2 regions of the Anaerofustis butyriciformans genome follow, and region 1 is predicted to be linked to the other one. Evidence: riboswitches for the same ligand, from Rfam matches in the RefSeq annotation. Region 1 holds a riboswitch; the other holds the start of a gene.
What was found. Region 1 has a riboswitch for FMN ahead of V2W16_RS03145 (ECF transporter S component). Riboswitches for the same ligand answer to the same signal wherever they lie in the genome.
Positions count from the first base shown of each region.

Region 2: it holds a riboswitch for FMN, as region 1 does, so the genes downstream of both, V2W16_RS04265 (ECF transporter S component) here and V2W16_RS03145 (ECF transporter S component) in region 1, are expected to answer to the same signal.

Region 1 covers NZ_JAYFFH010000001.1:641,271-653,949, forward strand. The annotation lists gene cysK (cysteine synthase A) at 1-639, shown strand, start outside; gene V2W16_RS03110 (GNAT family N-acetyltransferase) at 660-1,436, opposite strand; gene V2W16_RS03115 (MerR family transcriptional regulator) at 1,437-2,174, opposite strand; gene V2W16_RS11170 (DUF3784 domain-containing protein) at 2,237-2,554, opposite strand; gene V2W16_RS03120 (DegV family protein) at 2,639-3,538, opposite strand; gene V2W16_RS03125 (VanZ family protein) at 3,934-4,233, shown strand; gene thrS (threonine--tRNA ligase) at 4,260-6,173, opposite strand; gene V2W16_RS03135 (MATE family efflux transporter) at 6,370-7,719, shown strand; gene V2W16_RS03140 (4Fe-4S binding protein) at 7,788-8,411, opposite strand; gene V2W16_RS03145 (ECF transporter S component) at 8,415-9,029, opposite strand; FMN riboswitch at 9,102-9,213, opposite strand; gene V2W16_RS03150 (kinase to dihydroxyacetone kinase) at 9,408-9,659, shown strand; gene eno (phosphopyruvate hydratase) at 10,126-11,433, opposite strand; gene V2W16_RS03160 (HpaII family restriction endonuclease) at 11,541-12,671, opposite strand; gene V2W16_RS03165 (DNA cytosine methyltransferase) at 12,668-12,679, opposite strand, start outside.
Region 2 covers NZ_JAYFFH010000002.1:164,709-177,387, forward strand. The annotation lists gene V2W16_RS04230 (permease) at 1-703, shown strand, start outside; gene V2W16_RS04235 (thioredoxin family protein) at 722-1,039, shown strand; gene V2W16_RS04240 (MATE family efflux transporter) at 1,126-2,511, opposite strand; gene V2W16_RS04245 (GNAT family N-acetyltransferase) at 2,868-3,509, shown strand; gene V2W16_RS04250 (AEC family transporter) at 3,525-4,445, shown strand; gene murC (UDP-N-acetylmuramate--L-alanine ligase) at 4,470-5,870, opposite strand; gene spoVG (septation regulator SpoVG) at 6,143-6,421, shown strand; gene V2W16_RS04265 (ECF transporter S component) at 6,533-7,099, opposite strand; FMN riboswitch at 7,182-7,294, opposite strand; gene V2W16_RS04270 (helix-turn-helix domain-containing protein) at 7,446-7,688, shown strand; gene deoC (deoxyribose-phosphate aldolase) at 7,768-8,439, opposite strand; gene V2W16_RS04280 (galactitol-1-phosphate 5-dehydrogenase) at 8,487-9,584, opposite strand; gene V2W16_RS04285 (sugar-binding transcriptional regulator) at 9,761-10,693, shown strand; gene V2W16_RS04290 (hypothetical protein) at 10,826-11,026, opposite strand; gene V2W16_RS04295 (MerR family transcriptional regulator) at 11,246-11,452, opposite strand; gene V2W16_RS04300 (MATE family efflux transporter) at 11,546-12,679, shown strand, end outside.

The sequences.
Region 1 (12,679 bases):
GAAACAATGAGCATTGAAAGAAGAAAACTTTTAAAAGCATATGGAGCAGAAATTGTACTTACAGACGGCAGTAAAGGGATGAAAGGTGCAATAGAAAAAGCAGAAGAACTACAAAAAGAAATAAAAGATAGTTTTATTCCAAGCCAATTTGAAAATATGGAAAATCCTAAAATGCACTACAATACAACAGGTCCTGAAATTTATGAAGATACTGAAGGAAAAATAGATTACTTTGTTGCAGGTGTAGGCACAGGAGGAACTTTAAGCGGGGTTGGTAAATATTTAAAAGAAAAAAATCCAAATATTAAAATTGTTGCAGTTGAACCTAAATCATCACCTGTATTAACAGAAGGTAGAGCAGGTGCACATAAAATACAAGGCATAGGTGCAAATTTCGTTCCAAATACTCTTGATAAAAATATTTATGATGAAATAATAACCATTGAAAATGATGAAGCTTTTGAAAGCGCAAGAAAAATTGCCAAAAGTGATGGAATTCTTGTTGGGATTTCTTCAGGTGCAGCAATTAAAGCAGCAACAATCATCGCAAATAGAGAAGAAAATAAAGGTAAAACTATTGTTGCATTACTTCCTGATACAGGAGAAAGATATCTTTCAACAGAATTATTTGAAGAATAAAACAAAAGATGTAGCTTATGCTACATCTTTTTATATTTAAGTAATAATTCTAACTCCATTGTATCTTCATCAATATGTTTTTCTTTAATTTCAAAGCCTTGTTTTAAATAAAATTCTAAAGCTTTTTTATTTTTTTCATATACACTTAAACTTAAAACATTATAAAGACTTTTTGCCTTACTGATAAGTATTTTCCCAATACCTTGATTTCTGTATTCTCTTTTTATAAATAATCCTTCTATATATCCTTTATTTAACCCAATAAACCCTTTTATTATATTATCTTCTTTAAAAATATATATTTCACTTTTAGGTAATATTTCTTTTACATAATCTAAATTATCATAAAAATATTTCTTATTTATAAAATTATGAGCATCTAAATTTCCATTTAACCAAATATCTAATATAATATCTAAATCATTAATATTGAATTTCTCTACCATTATTTTTTTCTTTCTATATTTTATTTTTTCTGCGTCTTTATAATTTTCAATAACCAAATCTCTAAGTTCTTCCAATTCTTCTATATAATTTTCTTTATTATCTTTATATTCAAGTATTTCAATAACTTCAATATTTAAACTTTTATCACCAAATTTATTATATTCATTTTGTAAATTATTACTTTGCCTAAAGGATCCTAACTTTAATTGAAATTTAAGGGAATTTATGTTTCCTTTTAAATCCTCGGCTATTCCTAAATAAACTTTATTACTTTCATTAAAATTAACTTTATAAACTCCCATATCAGGCTTTTTCTTTTTATATTCTTCTTTTAATCTTTTTTTATCCATTTAATTCTCCCTAACAAATTCTTTTATTGCTCTACTCATAAATTCTGCAGTCCCTTCCCCTACATTATCAATATTATTTCTAAATCTTTCATCATTTATATACATATCACTTAAAGATAATAATATCTCATTTGAACAATAATAAAAATTATCACTTATAAAATCCTTCCACATTCTTACTAATGTCTTTACTTCATTGCTTTTTACATCATTGTTCTTATTTTTATAGAAAAGTAAAAAAATCCTCTTTGTTTCTTCCTCTATTTGATTCCATTTACTCTTTGTATAAGAAGATGTTTTGTCCTTATATTCAGCGTATTCCTTAGTCTTTCCCCATTTATCCAACACTTCTTTTTTATATTCTTCTTTATATATATTTATTTTATCAATGCTATCTTTATTCATTTTAGTTTTTCCTCCATTTAAAGTATCATCAACAAGTTTAATCAATAAGTCAATCTTTTCTCTTTTTAACATAAGAATTTTTTTATGTTTATTTAAGATATCAACCTTATCTCTTTTTTCTTGTTTCAAAATATATTTTATATCTTTTAGAGGTAACATAAGATCTTTATAAAAAATAATTTCTTGAAGCAATACCAAATCTTCATCTGTATAATATCTATATCCGTTCTCTTTTTTCTCACTTGGGTTTAATAAGTTTATTTCATCATAATAATGAAGTGTGCGCACACTAATATCAAATAATTTAGAAATTTCACCAACAGTTAACTTCATATCTTACCTCCAAATTTAAAATACACTATTACCTAACGTTAGAGTCAAGAGAAAATTTAACTTTACTTATATAATTTTATTGAAGATACCAAAGCATACAGTATCGTACATAATATTAAACACCATATAATATAACCCAAAATCTTAATTTTAAATATAATATTAATTAAAAGACATAAGAAAATTGCTGATAAAAATAGAAAAACTATTCCTGTTTGTCTATAATGAGGCTTTTTATTCATATTTTCTCTTTCCCTCTTTGAAGCAAAAAGAAAAGCGTTATTTAACAACAGACCTTTACAACTTAGCTGCAAAATACTTATTGTTAAACATATTAAAAATAATATTAATACAATAAAAATGGAAATTATATTATTCATATCTACCTCAATTTAAAATTAATTTTACATATTATACCACAAAAGAAAAGCGAGCTTATATTAATATAAACTCGCTTAGGAATACTATTTATCATATTTCTTTATAAATCCATGTCCTAGAGCATAAGGACCTGTATGAACACCAATTGTTGCTCCTATTTGTATCATATGTATTTCTTCTAATTTAACATTAGAATATTCTTGTAAAGATTTATGAAGTTTAAGTCTATATTCTTCCCCCTCTTCTTTACTGTATCCATAACCTACACAAAAAACATAATCATCAGGATTTTCATTTTTACGTTCAAAGAATTTTTTTGTATAATCCAAAACTTGTTTAATAGATTTTTTTCTGCTTCGTGCTACACCTGCTGAACAAACCTCTCCATATTTAAGCTCAATAAGAGGTTTCAAACCAAGTGCACCGGCAGCAAAGCCCGCAAGTTTACCTATTCTTCCTCCATGTTTAAGATAATCAATACTTCCTACCGTAAAATGAATTCTTCCATATTCTTTAAGTTTTTCAAGTCTTTCATAACAATCTTCAAATTCAATGCCATTATCTCTCATTCTTATGGCTTCACCTACAAAAACTGCCTGAGAAGCTGTTATATTAATTGAATTTATTACTTTTATTTTAGCATTATCATATTTATCCTCTAAAACTTCTTTTGCCATTCTCGCACTATTAAAAGAACCGCTTAATTGTAAATCTGTACAAATGCATAATATAGGAATATTCTTTTCTACAAAAGGAGTAAATACATCTATATAGTCGTTAACGCTTGGAAGAGATGTCTTTGGAAAAACAGTAGGGTTTTCAACCATTTTAGTATAAAACTCTTCAACAGTTATAAAACTACCCTCTTTATGTAATTCTTCATCGCCAAATGAAACATAAAAAGGAACAAGTTTTATATCATTTTCTTCTACATAACTTTTAGGTAAATCACAAGCACCATCGCTTATTATTTGAAAGCTCATATCTTTATTCTCCATTAATTTGAAATCTTAAATATTATACATCTAAAAAATATAAATAGCAATGTAGTAAAAACATATCTTTAATTTACAATGAAGTTTATTAAGAAAAAATTAAACTTTTTCATATTAATTGTTTTTTGCTTTTCTTTATTGTATCATTAAATAGCATTTTTTAGAAAAGAGGTAAAATTTTGACAGGAAAAAATAAAAAAGTAAATTGGCTTTGCTTTTTAATTTTATCAATATATCTGCTTATTGTATTTTCAATGACGCTAGTTCCTTATGTTGGAGAATATACATATGAACAACATTATAACTTAGTCCCTTTCCTAAGTATTAAAAACTAATGGCAAAGTTTACAATATACTGAACTTATAAATGGAGGAAAGCTTTCAATGATAGCTTTCATCAATTTATTTGGTAATATTGGGTTGTTACTTCCTTACGGATTTTTACTTCCTTTAACTTTTCCAGGAAGAATAACTTTTAAAAGAACTGTAAAAAGTGCATTTTTTATAACACTATTTATTGAGATAATGCAATTTTTCTTTTTAGTAAGCCGTGTTGCTGATATTGATGATGTGATATTTAATACAATAAGCGCTGTAATCGGATATATTTTATACTACATAATATGTCATAAGCACTATAAAAAATATAAGTATAATAAACCAAACGGTAAATATTTTAATTAAAAAAAACACCCCAAAGGGTGTTTTTTTTAAAGTACTTTTGTATTTATTTCATTTAAAGCTTTTTCAATAAATTCATCAACGCTCATTGCTCCTAAATTTTCACCATCTTTTCTTGCACGAACAGAAACAACGTTACCTTCCATATCTCTATCTCCTGCAATTAACATATAAGGAACTTTTTCAAGTTGAGCTTCTCTGATTTTATATCCCATTTTTTCGCTTCTATCATCAATTTCGCATCTAATGCCTTTTTCTTCCAATTTATCTTTAATTCCTTTTACATATTCAAGGTTTCTGTCTGTAATAGGAATTAATTTAACTTGAACAGGAGCTAACCAAAGTGGGAATGCACCTGCAAAGTGTTCTGTTAAGATACCAATAAATCTTTCGATTGAACCGAAGATTACTCTGTGAATCATTACAGGTCTGTGTTTTTCCCCATCATGACCTACATATGTAAGGTCAAATCTTTGAGGCATTTGGAAATCAAGTTGGATTGTACCACATTGCCATGTTCTTCCAAGACAGTCTTCCAAGTGGAAGTCAAGTTTTGGTCCATAGAATGCACCGTCTCCTTCATTTACAACATAATCCATTCCTTTTGCTTCCATAGCTTCTCTTAAAGCTTCTGTTGCCATGTTCCAATCTTCATCAGAACCCATTGAATCATCTGGACGTGTAGATAATTCTACATGATACTTAAATCCAAACATATTGTATACATAATCGATAAAATCAATTACGCCAATAACTTCATCTTTAATTTGTTCAGGTAACATAAAGATATGAGCATCATCTTGAGTAAATGTTCTAACTCTCATAAGTCCGTGAAGTGCACCTGAAAGTTCATGACGATGTACTTGTCCAAGTTCACCTATTCTTAAAGGTAAATCTCTGTATGAATACATTTTTCTTTTATATACAAGCATTGAACCAGGGCAGTTCATTGGTTTTATTGCATAATCGTTTCCGTCAATTTGAGTAAAGTACATATTGTCTTTATAATGATCCCAGTGACCTGATGTATGCCATAAATCTTCATTTAAGATAAGAGGAGTTTTAATTTCTTCATATCCTCTTTTTCTATGTTCTTTTCTCCAGAAGTTTTCAAGTTCATTTCTTATAACCATTCCTTTTGGAAGGAAGAAAGGAAATCCCGGACCTTCTTCACAAATCATGAATAAGTCCATATCTTTACCAATTTTTCTATGATCTCTTTTCTTTGCTTCTTCAAGCATTTCTAAATATTCTTCAAGCATTTTTGCTTTAGGGAAAGAAATACCGTAAATTCTTTGAAGCATCTTTTTGTTGCTGTCCCCTCTCCAGTAAGCACCTGTAATAGATAAAAGTTTAATTGCTTTTACAGGTTTTGTATTAAGTAGATGAGGACCTGCACAAAGGTCTGTAAAGTCTCCTTGTTTATAGAAAGATATAATGCTGTCTTCAGGTAAATCTTCAATTAATTCAACTTTATAATCTTCTTTTTGTTCCTTTTCAAAATCAATAGCTTCTTGTCTTGGTAAAACGTATTTTTCAATTGAAATATTTTCTTTTACGATTTTTTTCATTTCTGCTTCTATTTTTTCAAGATCACTTTCAAGAAGCGGTGTTTCTGTATCGAAATCATAATAGAAACCATTATCTATACTTGGTCCAATTGCAAGTTTTACTTTATCGCCATATATTCTTTTAACTGCTTGAGCTAAGATATGGCTTGTAGTATGCCAAAATGCTTTTTTGCCGTCTAAATCATCAAATTTATAAAATACAATGCTAACGTCTTTATCTAAAGTGGTTCTTATATCCACAATCTCATCATTTACTTTAGCGCATAAAACATCTCTTTTAAGTGCAGGAGAAATACTTTCAGCTACATCTAATACACTTACGCCGTTTTCAAATTCTTTAATGTTTCCATCCGGAAATGTTACTTTTATCATTGTTATTTCCTCCTTTTATCACGGTAAAAAAATACCTTTACCTAACAAAAAAGTATATCAAAATATGTTATCAAAGTCAATTATACAACCATTAAAACAGTGTATTTAAACAATATTTTATTAATACAATAATACATCAAATTGACAAATTTACAATATAGATATATCATTAATAAAAAAACAAAAGGCAAAACATATGCAGCTTGATTTAACAAAAGGAAACATCACAAAAAAAATATTATTATTTGCATTTCCGATGATAATTGGAAATCTTTTGCAACAACTATATAACATAGCAGATACATTAATTGTAGGAAAATTTATCGGAACGAATGCTCTTGCGGCAGTAGGTTCTGCCTATACATTGATGGTTTTTATTGCATCAATTCTTTTGGGTTTATGTATGGGTAGCGGTGCAGTTTTTTCCATAAGATATGGAGAAAAAAATGAAGAAAAATTAAAAGAAAGTTTATTTGTTTCTTTTTCATTAATTCTTTTAATAACAATTATATTAAATATTTTAGTTTTCATTTTTATTGATCAAATACTATATTTTTTAAATATTCCGGAAAATATTTTTATGATAATGAAAAGTTATACTTTTATTATTTTCTTTGGAATAACGGCAACTTTCCTTTACAACTATTATGCTTGTGTACTTAGAGCAGTAGGGAATTCAATCATTCCTCTTGTATTTCTTGGGATATCTGCAATTATTAATATTATACTTGATTTATTCTTTGTAATAACTCTAAATATGGGAGTAGAAGGAGCAGCCATAGCCACAGTATTTTCTCAGTACATCTCAGGTCTTGGAATAACAATATATACACTTTTTAAATTCCCTGATTTTAGATTCAAAAAGAAATATATGAAATGGAATAAAAATATTTTAAATGAAATATTTAAGTTTTCCTTCTTAACTTGTATACAACAATCTATAATGAATTTTGGAATTTTAATGGTACAAGGTTTAGTTAATTCTTTTGGTGCTACAATAATGGCAGCCTTTGCCGCTGCTGTAAAAATAGACTCCTTTGCTTATATGCCGGTTCAAGATTTCGGTAATGCATTTTCAACATTTATAGCTCAAAATTACGGAGCAAAAGAAACTGAGAGAATAAAAAAAGGAATAAAAAGTGCAATTGCTTTATCAAGCATTTTCTGTTTAATTATTTCCTTTATAGTTTTTGTATTTGCAAAACAATTAATGATGATATTTGTAAATGCAAATGAAACAGCAATTATAAATGCAGGAATAGAATACTTAAGAATTGAAGGTGCTTTTTATATAGGAATAGGATGTTTGTTCCTACTTTATGGTATTTACAGAGCAATAGAAAAACCTTTAATGTCCGTTATTTTAACAATTATTTCTCTTGGAAGCAGAGTCTTCCTTGCTTATACTTTATCTTCTATTTCATTTATAGGAGTAAAAGGTATATGGATGAGCGTGCCTATTGGTTGGGCGCTTGCCGATATTACAGGGATTTTATATTATTTAAAAAATAAAAATAAAATTGAAAAGAAACTTTTATCAAAATAAAAAAGACACTTAAGTGTCTTTTTTATTTTAACTATGTAATATTAATTGAATTTAAAAATTCATAAGTCCTAATTATTTTTATCAACAGCATTTACAGGACAAACACTATAACAATTTCCACATTCAAAACAATAGTTATCAATTATTTTATAAGGATTTCCTTTCTTTATCGCTTTAAAGGAACATACCTCAAAACACTTCCCACACCCTATACAATCTCCATTTATATGATAACTTGCTTTTCTAACATTTCCCCCTCCAATTGAAAATGTTTTTCTTAAAATGGGTTGTTGTGACATATCAAGATATTCGCCCTCCATATCGTATACCTTGAATACTTCAAGAGCCATTTTACTTTCTTCACTTGTATAAATTTCATTCATATAAGTATTTTTCTCAAATATTTCATCGAGTTTATCTCTACCTATATTCATTACTTTAGCTTTCATCATAATGGCTTTTGTAGACATTGTATCCATTCCTTTCATTGCAGATATGGAAACTACCTTTTTATCCATAAGTCTATCATAAAAAGGCTTTCCTTTTGCTGTTAAGAAATAAACACTGTCTTCATCATAAAGCATTAAATCTATAATGCTCGTTTCAGGTTCTCCGTTTTTATCTACTGTTGCAAAAACCGTAGAATGAACTTCATCTACCAAAAATGATAAATAATCTTTGGCTTTTTCCATTTTTTACTTTTCTCCTTTTAATATAGGACTTACCCCTTTATAAATAAGCATAGCAAATAATGAAATAATCAGACCTTTAATAATATTTGCAGGAATTGCACTAAATAAAATTACTTCAAATTTAGTCTGAATGAAAGGTATTATTTCTCCAAAAGAAGCAATAACCTGATCAATTGGCATAAATGCACTATACATAGGAAGTAAAACAAAATAATTAAGTAATCCTGCAACTGCTCCCATTACTACACTTGCAATAATACAAGCAATTAAAGCAGTTTTCTTTGTTTTATTTCTTTTGTAAATTAATCCTGCAGTAAAAACAAAAGAAGCACCCATTGCAAAATTTGCAAGTTCCCCTATTCCGGCTGTTTGTGTTGAAAATACTTGAAGTCCGTTTTTAATTAGTTCAATTACAACACCAGCCATAGGTCCAAAAGCAAATGCACCGATTAATGCAGGAAGGTCAGATAAATCCATTCTTGCAAAAGATGGTGATAAAAGCATTGGTACTTCTAAAAAAGCGAGTAAGAATGATACAGCAGCTAACATAGCCGTACATACCATTACCCTTGTACTGATTTTTGAGTTTGTTGTTTGATTTGTTGTTAAGTTTTCCATTATTCTCCTTATTATAGATATGAGGTGAATTTAAAAAATGCCTGTTATACTAAAATAACAGGGCATTAATTATCATATCTTCTTTCATCCGGACTATACCGTCGGTTATGGAATCACACCATATCAGCTTTCGCTCCCAGACTTTACTGGCGGTCAGGAATTACACCTTGCCCTGAAGATAAATTCTTCAATATTCAATTTTCTATAATAATTTATTTATAAGAATAATTGGAGGATTACACCAATAAATAAATTCATTACTAAATAAGTATAACTCTTTTTTAGATTATTGTAAATATAAAATTTATATTATATAATCAAAATATAAAATAGGACTAAACAAATTATAAAAGCCCTTAAATAAAAGGAGGAAAATTTATGATAGAATTCAAATTTGATACACAGCTTCTTATTGCCGGAGAAAATTTAGACGAAGATGAAATCCATGATTATATAACAAATAACTTTAAAGGAGACTGCCTGCTTGCAGTCGGAGATGAAAAATTAATAAAAATACACTTTCATACAAATGAGCCATGGGATGTATTAAAATATTGCAACTCTCTTGGCGACATACACGACATAGTAGTAGAAAATATGCAAAGACAAGCCGATGGTTTAAAAGGATAGAAGAATACGCTAAGCGTATTCTTTTTTCATATTAAGTTCATTTTATTTTTTATTTTTACCACTTATTTTTTAGATACAATATAATCAAATATTCACATTTTAACAAACTTATTTCACACTTACCCTTTATAATAAGTTTCACAAAAGTATTTAAGAAGTTATATTATAGCAATATACCATAACTAATTTTATAATAAAGGACCCTATAACTAATAATGCTCTAAATATAAATACTTTTTTAAATATTTGTTTTTTATTAAATCTCCTCTCAGTGTTTCAAATATACATTTTTATATCTTAAAAGATATAATTGGGAAGAATTAATTAATTTACCAAAACCTAGGTAAAACCATTCTAAAATTCATTTTGGGAAATATATGCAAGTAAAATATTTTGTATCAACCTACAAGAACTATAATATAACCCTATTTAGAGAAGTAAAAAAAAGCAGTTACAACTGCTTTTTTTATTTTAATCTTATATTAGTAAAAACATCTTTACCGATATATCTTGCCTTACCCTTTAACTCTTCTTCAATTCTTAAAAGTCTGTTATATTTAGCAACTCTTTCACTTCTGCAAGGTGCTCCTGTTTTTATTTGTCCTGCATTAAAACCAACAGCCAAATCAGCAATAAAAGTATCTTCCGTTTCACCTGACCTATGAGATACAACCGTTGTATAATTATTTTTTCTTGCTAAATTCATAGTTTCTAAAGTTTCGCTTAATGTTCCTATTTGATTTAATTTTATTAATATAGAGTTTGCAACCCCCATATCAATACCTTTTTTAAGTCTTTCTTTATTGGTTACAAACAAATCATCTCCAACAAGCTGAACGCTGTTATTAAGTCTGTCACTTAAGAATTTCCAGCTTTCAAAATCATCTTCTGATATACCATCTTCAATAGATATGATAGGATATTTACTGGTAAGTTTTTCATAATATGCTATCATCTCGCCGTATTTTCTTTCTTTTATTTCATAAAAATACGAATCAAGCTTTTTATCATAAAGCTCACTGCTTGCCATATCAAGAGCTATATATACATCATCTCCCGGTTTATACCCTGCATTTTCAATAGCTTTCATTATAAGCATAATAGCTTCTTCCGCACTATCTACATCAGGGGCAAATCCTCCTTCATCACCAACAGAAACACTCATCATCTTCTCTATTAAAATGCCTCTTAATTTGTGATAGATTTCACTGCCCATTCTTAAAGCATCTTTAAAAGTATCTGCACTATGAGGAAGTATCATAAATTCTTGAACATCTAAATTATTGTTTGCGTGTTTTCCACCGTTTAAAATATTCATCATAGGAACCGGAAGTAATGTCGCATCATTATTAGATAACTGCCCTATATAACTATATAAAGGAAGTTTTAAAGATTTGCTTACTGCATCGGCACAAGCAAGAGAAACGCCCAAAATTGCATTTGCACCAATATTTCCTTTATTCTTACTACCATCTATTTTACATAATGCAGCGTCAATATCATCTTGATAAGCAGCATTCATTCCTATTAAATGCGCTTTAATATAATGATTTACATTTTCTACCGCTTTTAATACACCATTACCTACATATCTATTTTCATCTTTATCTCTAAGCTCAACAGCCTCAAACTCACCCGTTGAAGCACCTGAAGGAACAGCAGCCCTACCAATAGAACCATCTTCAAGAACTACATCAACTTCAACGGTAGGATTAGACCTTGAATCCAAAATCTCTCTGGCATAAATATCATTTATTTTTGTATTTTCCAAAATATTTACTCCTCCTTTTTGTAAATATTTTTCTCTTTAAAATGAAATTTATACCATAAAATTTATATTATTAGACTCAAGAAATTAAAAAAATAACCACAATTTTGCGGTTATTTTATAAATCTTATTTGGAGATTTAAGTTTATGTAGTATTCATTATTTTTTTTATACACTTCCGCAAAATTATGTCTTTTTGCACTTGCTTTTTCAAATTTTATATTATTTAAAAGGTATTCTTCAAATTCGTTTCTATTGTATAAATGATAACAAAGAACATCTCCATCTTCTTTTACTATAATATATCCACCTGTTGCATCTGCCTTACCCGTCCAAACTTTCCCAGGTAACATACCTAATGCGGATTCAGTTATAAATTTTTTAAATTTATAACTATAAAAAGGATGATTTTCTGACAAATCAAAATTTAATGGATTTTCTTCTATAATTTTATCTAATAATATTTTTATATTACTTACTCCTGTAGAATAATACTCTAGCAGCCTATTTGAAATAATACTCGGCAACATTGTATCAATTAAAATAAGATTATTTTTAAAATTTTTACCAGAAATATCAAAATATTTTAATTGAACATCTTTCGATAAAATATATCTTAATCGTTCTCCAATTGCTATTTCGTTTTTTTCGCCTTTTTTAGTTTTCTTTATATGAAACATAGAGTTTACTTTATTCATATCTTCATCAGTAAAATCACCATTTAATTTATAAATAAAATTAGTATTTTTCCCCGCATTTAAAAGCGTTGACGCTTTCCCTAATCTTGACTTTATACTAAAGCCCAAAGTTGGATTTATTCCTGTATGAAAATCATGTACTTTTATCGTAATATCAGATTTATCTTTAGATGGCGCCTTTAATTTAAAACAATGTATTTTATTTAAAAAATCAGTTATTTCAGGAACTGAAAATGTACCAGTATTATTTTGATTAATTATCGTTTCTAACAAATATTTTGCTTTCTCACCAATATCAGACATATTTAATGTGCATATATATTTTCTGTCACTACTAAAGACTTCTATAATCTTTTTATTTTCATCTACAATAAAAAATAATGTACCATCTTTTTCATCTCTTATAATTTTAATAACTTCATAAAACACATCATCTATTCTGTTCAAATCACAATCGGCACCATATAATCTACCTTTTGACATCAAATACAAAAAAGTGTAAACTTCTGACCATTCCCCTTTATTTCCTTTTAATTCTTCTTTCAATTTAAAAC
Region 2 (12,679 bases), on a different contig from region 1:
ATGCTCTTCAATACCTTTATTTATGGTCTTTACATCAGCAGGACTTCCCCTTGGAGTTACATTTTCTTTTTTAATATCATCTCCAATGGTAGACCTTGGAAGTTTGGTTTTGCTTATGAGCATTTTCGGTTATAAAGTTGCAATTTTTTATGTAATTATAGGGCTTATTCTTGCAGTTATTGGAGGAAGCATAATTGAAAAAATGCACATGGAAGAATACGTTGAAGATTTTATTAAAAATGCAAAAAGCATAAACGTAAAAATTCCGGATCGCTCGAAAAAACAAAGAATGATATTTGCAAAAAATCAAATGACATCTACATTTAAGAAAGTATTTCCTTATATATTAATAGGTGTTGGAATAGGGGCAATAACTCATAACTGGATACCTGAAGATATAATAACCGGCATACTTGGAAGCGACAATCCTTTTGGTGTAATTCTTGCAACTTTGGTAGGAGTACCTATGTATGCAGATATATTCGGAACAATTCCAATAGCAGAAGCACTTTTATCAAAAGGAGCACTTCTTGGAACAATTCTTTCTTTTATGATGGCAGTTACAACACTAAGCCTACCTTCAATAATAATGCTTAAAAAAGCCGTTAAGCCAAAACTTCTTATATTGTTTATATCAATTTGTACTTTTGGAATTATTTTAATAGGCTATATATTTAACTATATGCAAGGATTTTTAATATAAAAAATAAAGGAGAGAAAAATGAAAATATTAAAAAAATCATGTGGATGCAGTACTTGTAAATGTGAAAATAATGACAATAATGAAAATAAAACAAATGGGCAAATTAAAATATTAGGATCTGGATGTAAGAACTGTATTAATCTTGAAAATAATGTTTTAAAAGCTTTAGAAGAACTTAACATAAATATGAATGTTGTACATGTTAAAGACTTTGTTGAAATTTCAAATTATGGCGTAATGTCTACACCTGCCCTTGTTATAAATGAACAAGTTGTATCACAAGGAAAAGTATTATCAAAAAAAGAAGTAGAAGATATTTTAAAAGAAATAATATAAAAAGAAATAATTTTAAACAGTAAAATATTATTATAAAAATATAATAATCAATCATATAAAAAAGAAAGACATAAAAGTCTTTCTTTTTAATTTGTACTAAGTTTAATTTCCTTATTCTTTATTATTTTTAATTCTTTAGATACAACTGCAGTTGTTGTTATGAATGCAATAAAATCCGCAACGGGAGCAGCAAAAAGTATACCGTTAAGTTCAAAGAATAAAGGAAGAATTATTATTAAAGGAATAAGGAATATTACCTGTCTTGTCATTGATAATATAAGCCCTTTTATAGGTTTTCCGATAGCAGCAAAGAAATTTGATGAGATAAGCTGAACACCATTTAATACAACCATAAATAAAAATGTTCTCATAAACTTAACCGCAAATTCATAGTAAAGGGCATCTCCCGAACCGAATATTGAAATAATTTGATTTGGGAAAAATTGAAAGGTTATAAAACCTATAAAAGATACTACAAGATTACAAAGTATTGCAAGTTTATAAACGCTTATTACTCTGTCATATTTTTCTGCCCCATAATTAAAACCTACTATAGGCTGAGTTCCTTGAGAAATTCCTATGATTACTGCAAGTAAAATTGCATTTGTTTTCATTACTATCCCGCAGGCAGCAAGAGGAATTTCCATTCCATATATTGATCTCGCACCGTAAAATGTAAGGGAATTATTTAAAACTATTTGTACAAAAGTAATCGCCACTTGGTTTAAACTGTTACTCATACCAAGAGAAGCAATTTTAACGCATTCTTTAAAATGAAGCCCAAAACAATCTCTTGTTAAATGTACGTGCTTGAAATTTTTTATATATAATATTGCCATAACAAAAGAAAATACTTGACCTATTACTGTAGCAATTGCCGCACCTGCAACTCCCATATTAAATACAAAAATGAATATAGGGTCTAAAATTGTGTTTACAATAGCACCTACAAGCATACACATCATTGAATATTTAGGACTTCCGTCTGCTCTTGCAAGATTGCTCATACCGTTTATTACAACAAGAAGCGGCATACCAAGAGCAGTTATTCTTGTATAAGATATGGCATAAGGCATTACTTGTGTTGTAGCACCAAAAGCTTTAAGCAAAATAACTAAAAATATTTCAATTAAAAATGCATAAAGTATACCGAAAACAAACATCATTGAAATTGCACTACCAACAACTTTTGCGGCCTTTTCTTTTTCTCCCGCACCAAGACGAAGAGAAAATCTTGAAGCTCCTCCGACTCCTATTAAAAGAGCTATTGCAAGACAAATAGTTGTTAAAGGATATGCAACGTTCGTTGCGGCATTACCCAGATAACCAACACCTTGACCTATGAAAATTTGGTCAACAATGTTATAAAGAGAACTAACAATCATCGCTATTATACTTGGAATTGCAAAACCTTTTAAGAGTTTTGGAATTTTTTCATACCCAAGAGGATTAGCGGTATTGATACTTTCCATATCACACCTCCAAATGAAAATAACAATAAAACAAATAACTTTCTTATTTGCCAAAATATATAGAAAAATAAGTAAAAAATAAAAATTTATTGTAATATCACAAGATTATACCAAAATTAGTTTTTTAATACAATATAATAATAATAAAATATTTATTTTTTAAATTTTATTATTTTAAAATTATACCTGTAAATATGTTATTATATAGGTGTTAAATTTATAAAAATAAAGGTGGTGTCTTTTTGTTAGCGGTAATGTAATATATTTGTATATTTAATAAAGATAACTTTGTTATCTTTATTTTAGTGTCCTTTATTAGTATCAATTTTTAAATTAAATATAAAAGGAGAACAAATATGAATAAAGATTATATTATTAGAAAAGAAACCAAAGAAGATTATAAAAATACTGAATTTTTAACAAGGGAAGCATTTTTTAATGTTTATACAAAAGGATGTGTAGAACATTATGTACTACATAAACTTCATAAAAACGATGATTATATTAAAGATCTTTCTTTTGTAGTGCAAAAAGATGAACAATTAATAGGGCATATAGGATATTCAAATGCTAAATTAATAAAAGAAAACAAATTTAAAGATGTACTTACTTTTGGTCCTGTTAGCATAATACCTGAATATAAAAACAAAGGAATAGGTAGTGATTTAATAAATTATTCAATAAAAAAAGCAAAAGAAATGGGATATAAAGCAATTATAATATATGGAAATCCTCTTTTATACCATAGGTTCGGTTTTACACTTGCTTTAAAATTCGATATAAAAACCGAAGACGGTAAAAACGACGTTCCTCTTTTGGCTTTAGAACTTGAAAAAGATTATCTTAGTGATGTAAAAGATTTTAGATTTGTTGAAAGTGAAGATTTTAATATAAACGAAAATGACTTTATAGAATTTGAAAAAAATTTCCCTTACAAAGAGAAAAAAGAAACTTATTCTCAAAAAGAATTTGAAATACTAAGCAGTTTAATGTGGTAAAAAGAAAGGAGCATAATGGATTTAAGCAATATTATAACACAAATGATTGTTTTGTTTTTGGTAATGACTTTAGGATATATCTTAGAAAAAATAGGGTATATGGATAAACATGTATCAAGTAAGTTAAATATACTGATTTTAAATGTAACAACCCCGTGTTTGATTCTATCATCCGTAACAACTGGCGAAATATCATATAATAAAAGCACTGTTTTTCTTATTTTACTTATTGCTTTTTTAATGTATTTAATACTTCCTTTTATAGCAATATTATTAAATAAAATATTAAAAATAGAAAAAGAAAATTTTGGACTTTATATGTTTATGACAATATTTTCTAATATTGGATTTATGGGATATCCTGTAACAAAAACAATATTCGGAGAAAGTGCCGTATTTCTATGTAGCCTTTTTAATATGGTATTCGGCATATTTGTTTACAGCCTCGGAATTTATCTATTTAATATGGATAGTAAAGAAAAAACAAAATTTGATTTCAAAAAAGTCATAAACCCGGGAATGATATCAAGCGTTCTTGCAATAATTATTTTTATATTTTCTATAAATATTCCATCTTTCTTAAGCTCAACTTTTGAAATGGTAGGGAGTATAACAAGTCCTCTTGCAATGATTTTAATAGGCTGTTCATTAGCAAGAATTCCTGTAAAAGAAATATTTAACGAATATAAATTATATCCTTATACAATAATAAAACAAGTATTAATTCCATTAGCTTCAATGTTTATTTTAAAACATGTTATTACAAATCCATTAATTTTAGGACTTACCATAATAGTAATGGCAATGCCTGTTGGAAACATAACCGTAATGTTTGCAGGTAAATATGAAGGAAACGCTGCTCTTGCATCAAAAGGAGTATTTATAACAACTATATGCTCCTTTATTACAATTCCGATTCTTTGCTACATATTATAAAAGACCGAGAAATCTCGGTCTTTTTTATTCATATATTTCTTTTAATTTATCAACTATATCGTAAGCAACTTGATTTATTGATTGACTTCCGGCAACAAGAACAAAATCCCCCGGCTTAGCATTTTCTACAATATAATCTCTTATATCTGAAAATTCACTTATTACTCTTGAAGGTATGCCGTATTTTTCAACTACTTTTTCGGCTATATCTTCAGAATATATATTCCATTCGTTATCTTCTCTGTCTGAGTAAATATCGTTTAATATAAGCTCGTCTGCACCTTTCATTGCATCTACAAACTCATCAAATAAAAGGAATGTTCTTGAATAAGTATGAGGTTGGAATATTACGAATAATTTTTTATGTTCATAATTTTTACAAGCATCAATAGTAACTTTAAGTTCTGTTGGATGATGAGCATAATCTTCTATTACAGTAATATTGTTTACAACTCCTCTTTTTTCAAATCTTCTTTTTGCACCCATAAATTCTTTAAAACTGTCATTTACGATTTTTTTGTCAATCATAAAGAAATCTGAAACTGCAACAACGCTTAAAGCATTAAGTACGTTGTGTTCTCCCGGTATATTAAGTTCAAAGTGATAATAAAATTCACCGTTTTTATATACATCAAATCTTGGTTTTCCAAGTTCGTTATATGTTATATTTTTAGCAACAAAGTCATTATTTTCTGAAAGACCAACTTTAACTATTTTACATTCAAGTCCGTCTAAAATATCAAGAACGTTTTTATCATCTCCGTTTACAACAAGTAAACCGTCTTTTGGAGTAATTTTTGCAAACTTTTTAAATGATTCTTTTATTTGTTCTATACCACCTGTAAAATAATCAAGATGATCTCTTTCTATATTTTGTATTGTTCCTACAAAATGTCTTGAATGAAGGAAACTGTCTACGAATTCACATGCTTCTATTACAAAATAGTCGCTGTCCCCAACTCTTGAGTTTCCGTTTATTTTTCTTAAAGTTCCTCCTATTGAAATTGAAGGATCAAGATTTGCATTTAAAAATACCAAAGACATAAGGGAAGATGTTGTTGTTTTTCCATGAGTTCCGCTTACAGCTACGGTTTTTTTATAATATTTACTTATAAGTCCAAGGAAAATTGAACGTTCTATTTCAAGAATACCTTTATTTTTTCCCTCAACTCTTTCAGGATTATTTTCTCTGATTGCAGCAGAATAAACTATTAAATCTATATCGTCGGTTATATTTTCTTTATTATGTCCTATAATAACTTTAATTCCGTTCTTTTCTAATTTTTCGGTATAAACACAAAGTCTCATATCTGAACCTAAAACTTCTTTACCGTTTATTTTTGACATTAAAGCAAGACCAGACATACTGGTTCCGCCTATTCCAATAAAATATATCTTTTTTATATTTTCTAAATCTATATTCATTTTTTCACCGCCGTATTGTTTTTATATAAACTTTAACACTTATTTATTTCATTATATGCTTATTATATACTTAATATATTTTACTATCTTTCAATGATTTTTACAATATTTATTTATATTATAATTATATTAAAAAAATCGGCAAATATTTAAAGTAAAAACATCATGTTGAAAAATTATGAAATCCTTTATTCATAGGTATGTAATCGTTATTGCAATTCTTAAATTTATAATGTATAATATATTTAACAGAATAAAGGGAGGAAAGACAAATGCAAATCACAGACATTAGGGTAAGAAAGACATATGACGAAGGAAAGATGAAAGCGATCGTATCTGTTACTTTTGATGATCAATTCGTAATTCATGACATCAAAATAATTGAAGGAGACAATGGGGTATTTATTGCTATGCCTAGTAGAAAAATGCCTAATGGTGAATTCAAAGATATTGCACATCCGATAAACCTTGAAACAAGAGTCGAAATGCAAAACAAAGTTTTGGAAGCTTATGAGGATAAACTAAAAGAGCTGGCCGAAGAAGCAGAATAATTATTAAGAACGAATGCCCCTGTTTAAGGGGCTTTTTTATATAAAAAAAATTAAAGCCTCTCGTTTTGAGAGGCTAAATGGATTCATTAAGTAAAGATTTTATTATTATTTCTATTTTGTTGTATTTACTCTTGCACTATCAGGTCTTGTCTTTATAAAGTTACTGATAGGTTTATATACAATAAAAGTTATTATGCAGTTAATACCGGCTTTTAAAATATTAAAAGGTATTACCGCAACAGGAAGTGATGCTTTTACAGCTTCTAATGGCATACCGTAAAAATTAGTTGTAATTACCAAGTTTGCCGGAATCATAACAAGAACCATTGCTATAGCTCCAAGAACAAGCCCTAATACAGCACCTTTTCTTGTTTTGTTTTTACTGTATACAAATCCTGCAACTCCTACAAGTGCGCTGCTTGAGATTATGTGCATCAAAGCACCTACCCAGCCGTTCATAGCACTTACGGTTAGTGCTTGTATACAGCTTGAAATTATAACGGATATTATTCCTGTTACAGGTCCGAACATTAAACCAATAATAAGAAGTGGAACATCCATTGGTTCATATTCAAGCCATGCAGCCGATGGCATAATTGGAAATCGTACAATAAGCATTAATACGATTGACAATGCAATAAGCATTGAAACTGTTACAAGTCTTCTAGTGTCTTTCATTTTTTTTATACCTCCTTAAAATTTAAGGTATACATAAAAAAATAGTAATCACCCTTCAGGAAATTACTAAAAAAAATACTTTATGTATCCTCTCTCATCCGGACTTTACCGTCGGTAAAGGAATTTCACCTTTTCAGCTTTCGCTCGCAGACTATAACTGCCGGTAGGGAATTTCACCCAACCCTGAAGATTGTTCACCTTATATTATAATATTTTTTTCAAAAAGTCAACATAAAGTCGCCATAGGTTACTTTTTAAATTTAATAAAATCATGTAAAATAGAAAAAAGAAATTTGATTTTGGCTAAATTTAATTTATGTAATATTAATAAACGGAGGTGAATAAAATGCAACTTAGGGAAGCTATAAATAAAAAAATAATGACGCTATGTGAAGAAAGCGGATATTCCATAAATTCACTTGCAAACATGGCAGGTATTCCTCCTACTACTCTTTACAGTATGTTCGATGGAAAATGTAAAAACCCGGGAATAAAGACAATTAAAATCTTATGTGACTTTTTTGAAATAAGCATAAGGGATTTCTTTAATGGTGAATTATTTAATGATATAGACAAAGGTTTTGAATAATCATTTATATTTTAATTATCAATAAAAAAGAAGAGAATATATTCTCTTCTTTTTTATGTATTAAGAAAAATGTAAGTTACTATTTGCTTGCTGCGTCAATTTCATCAAACATAGCTTGTGTTCTTGAAATACCAAGTCTTGAACAACCAGCTTTTAAGAATGCTTCAGCATCAGCAACTGTTGAAATACCGCCGGCAGCTTTAATTTGAACTCTTGTTGTATCGATATTTGCTTTCATGATTGCGATATCTTCAAGTGTAGCACCACCTGATGAGAAACCTGTAGATGTTTTAACAAATCCAGCACCAGCATCAGAACAAATTCTTGAAGCTTTTGCGATTTCATCTTTTGTTAATAAGCAGTTTTCTAAGATAACTTTGATATTAGCAGGAGAAGCATTTACTACTGCATGAACATCGTTAAATACTGTATCATAATCACCTGATTTTAAAGCTGAAACGTTAAGTACGATATCAACTTCTGTTGCACCCATGTTGTATACTCTTTGAGTATCAGCAACTTTTGATTCTGTAAGTTCTGCACCGTTTGGGAAACCAACACATGCACATACTGCTGTTTCAGAACCTTTTAGAATATCATAAGCCATTTTTACTCTTGATGGAGTAACACATACAGTTCTACATTTCCATTCTTTTGCGAATTGGATTCCTTTTCTTACTTCATCATAAGTTAATTGTGGTTTTAATAAAGAGTGGTCATTTACTCTTGCTAATTCGTATTTTGTTAACATATTAATTTTCTCCTTAAATTTTATTTATATTTTATTTTAATTAAAAACTATTTTCCAGGTTCGTAACCATCTTGTGTAATTACGATTTTGTTAAAGAATTCTTTTCTTTCAATTAATTCAAATGCATCTTTTACATCATCAACTTTAAATCTATGAGAAATAATTGATGTTAAGTCAAGTAAACCTTTCTTAGCAGCATCTATTGTTGCACAGAATTCTTCATATTCAGGTGTAAAGTTATAGCACCAAGAACCTTTTATTGTAAGTTCTTTTCTTAAAATACATTTATCATAAGATTTATCAAGAACATTTACATCTCCGTGTGGAGTACCTATACATGTAAATGTACCGTGTTTCTTTAAGCATTGTATTGCTTGGTTAAATGTTATTGGAGAACCTGCTGCTTCTATACATACTTCAGGACCATCTTCACCAGTATATTCTTTAATTTTTGCAACAACTTCTTCATTTGTCATATTTAATGAGTTAATTGTATAAGTAGCGCCTACTTTCTTTATTAAGTCAAGTTTTTCATCTTTAATATCAACTGCGATTACCATTCTTGCTCCGCAGATGTTTGCCCATTGAACCATATAGTATCCAACAGGACCTGTACCAAATACTACAACTGCATCGTTAACTTTGATACCGGCTCTTAAAGCACCGTGTAGTGAAATAACAGCAGGGTCGATTTGGCAAATCATATCCCAACTAAAGTCATCAGGACATACATAACATTGTGTAGCTTTTACTGCAACGTATTGACCAAAACCTCCGTCACTTCTTGAACCTGTGTAGCCGTATGTATCACATAAATTTATATTACCATTTAAGCAGTCTTTACATTTTCCGCATCCTGTCATAGGGTTTACGTCAACTCTTTGACCTACTTTTAATTCTTCTCTTAAGTCAAGGTCTTTTACACCTTTACCGATTTCAACTATTTCACCACCGAATTCATGACCTAGTGTTGTAGGGAAGTGATATGTACCTGTTGAGAAAACTCTACCTAAGTCAGAACCACATATACCTGCACAGTATACTCTAAGTAATACTTCGTCATCTTTTATTTGTGGAATATCCACTTCGTCACATCTTATGTCGTTGATAGCATGAAGTCTGCCAGCTTTCATTTTGCCTTGCATTTTTTTTCCTCCTAAGAAACTTAAAAATATTTATATTTTATTGACATCACTTAATTGATATGTTAATATTTATTTGTTCATATGAACACTTTAAATGCTCATATGTTCAATTTCAACCGTATTATATAATAAAAGATTTTATATGTCAACCACTTTTATAATTTTAGGAGAAAAAAATGTTAGATAATAATACCCTTTCAAAAATAGCAAAAATGTACTATCTTGACGGCATGACCCAAAAGCAAATAGGGGACAGCATGGGTATTTCAAGAATAGGAATATCAAGAGCACTTAAAAGATGTATAGATGAAGGAATAGTCGAAATAAAAATAAAAGAGTTTACTCCTTTAAACGATTTGGAGGAAGCATTAAAAAATAAATATCCTAATGTAGACTTTAAAGTTGTTCCATATTTTAAAGACAGTAAAAAATTAACTCGTTCTCTTGCAGACGGTGCCGGTGAAGAGTTAAAAGATATGGTAAAAAAATATAATAATATAGGTATAGGCTGGGGAAACACTTTAAGTCATATTAATATTGAAAGTGACATAAAATACCCTGAAAAAACTTTTGTTTCTCTTCTTGGAGGATACGGAAATGTATCAATAGACCGTCATTCAAATCAAATTACCGCAAAAATAGGTGAAGTATTCGGCAGTAAAGCAATGGTGCTTCTTGCGCCTTCCATAGTAGACAATAAAAAATTTAAAGACATAATAATAAATGAAGGTTCAATAAAAGAAGTATTCGATATGTATAAAAAATTAGACTGCGTTATAACATCTCTTGGTAATCCTGCAGACGACAATGCAACAATACATAAATCAGGATACTTTAAAGATGAAGATTTAAAAGAATTAAAACAAAGAGATATATGCTGCGATATTGTTTCTTCAATATTCCTAGATAGAGACGGTAACGAAGGAGCTTTAGATATACTTGACAGAATCATAGGAATAAGCTGTGACGTTTATAAAAAAGTACCTTACAAAGTAGCTGTTGCAGGTGGAGAAAGCAAAATGTTCGCAATTTATCTTGCAGTTAAAAGCGGATATGTTAATAAATTAATAACAGATGAAAATACGGCAAACTATCTTCTAAATAAATAAAAAAAGAGATTAATTAATCTCTTTTTTTATTTCAATATAAGTTTTATAAAAATCATATATTTTATTTTCTTCCCTTGCAGAAGCTAAAAATCTGCTTATAATATACCCTGTTTCGTATTTTTTCTGCACTTTTTATAAAAGACTATTAAGGTTATTTGGATAATCTTTTACTACTTCTTCTTTCATCAAACAAACGGCATATTTATTGTTATTTTTCTGCCATATAATATCGTTATTATTTTTAGGCTTTATTACGGTTATTCCCCTTTGTTCTTTATCGGTAGCATTTGAATGTTGAACTCTGGAATATAAATATGGATTTTTTATATACATTTTTATTTTTTCTTTTTGTGTAAGTTCAAATGATACAATACACTCAGTATCTATATCAGCAATTATATAATCCTTATCCTTTAATTCATTTATTATATTTAAAGCTTTTTGATGTTGTTTTAATCTTTGTATTTGTCTATTAATTAAAGCTTTTTGATTTTCAAGTTCTTTTAAATGTTCACTACAAAAAAACTCTTGTTCTATAATATTTTTATTTTTTTAATTTAAAATATCTTTTAAAGGAATTCCCAAATTTTTATAAAAAACAATATCGGAAATTTTCATTAAATCAGGAAGGGAATATTCCCTGTAATTATTATCTTCTTTTCTTGGAGACAATAACCCCTTCTTTTCCCAAAATCTAAGTGTTGAAGTTGGAATATTAAAAAATTTAGATATATCTCCTATTGAAAAAACATCTTTCATTTTTATTCTCCTAAAAGTTTTAATATATTTTATCATAAAAACCATTGACCTTAAACTATGTTTAAACTTTATAATTTACTTCGAGGTGAAAAAATGAAAAATATTTTAATGTTTAAGGATGTAAAAAATATAAATTTCTATAAGGTTTTAAAATTTATAATACCAACATATCTTACTGCTTTATTTACTACTTTATATACAATAGTAGACGGTATATACGTTTCACAATATGTAGGAACAAATGCACTTGCTGCAATAAACATAGTATATCCAATAGTTAATTTATTAACCGGAATTGCAATGATGTTTGCAGTAGGAGGAAGTTCTCTTTCTTCTATATATCTTGGAAAAAACGACAAAACAAAAGCAAATCAAATGTTTCAATTTTGTATTGTTTCAAGCTTAATAATAGGAATTATTATTTCCTGGGTAATACTTCTTTATTTATCGGATATATTAGTTTTTCTCGGTGCAACAAGTATAACGTTAGATTACTGTGAAATATATATAAAAATTTGGCTGTTTGGAACAATAGCCATTATGCTTAAAGAAATCTTTGTTTATTTTATAAGAATTGACGGAAACCCAAAAATAAGTTTTATAGTTTCGGCATCTGGAGGTATTTTAAATATTATTCTCGATTATATATTTGTAGGTAAAATGTCACTTGGAATTTTTGGGGCAGGAATAGCAACAATACTTGGACTTATCCTTTCAATGATTTTGGGAATAATTTATTTTATAAAATATAGTAATAATATAAAATTTAAAATAGAAAAAATAAAATTAAACTTTCTACCTCCTTGCATTGTAAATGGTTCTTCTGAATTTATAAATCAGCTTGCAATAGCAATTACAACTGTTGTTTTTAATAAAACAGCTCTTACATATGCGGGAGATGACGGTGTTGCTGCTGTTTCTATAATAATGTACGTACAATTTATTTTCCTTGGTATTTATACCGGATATTCAATGGGTATATCTCCGCTTCTTGGTTATAATTATGGAAATAAAAATAAAGACGTACTTATTAAACTGGAAAAATATTCATATAGATTTTTTAGCATTATACCAAGTGTTTTATATATAATATCTTTTATATTTGCTCCTTTGGCAGTATCATTTTTTGCAACAAAAGGAACAAATGTATACAACTTAGGTGTAATGGGAATGAGAATATATTCCATAGGATACTTTTTCTCGGGACTTAGTATTTTTACGGCAGTA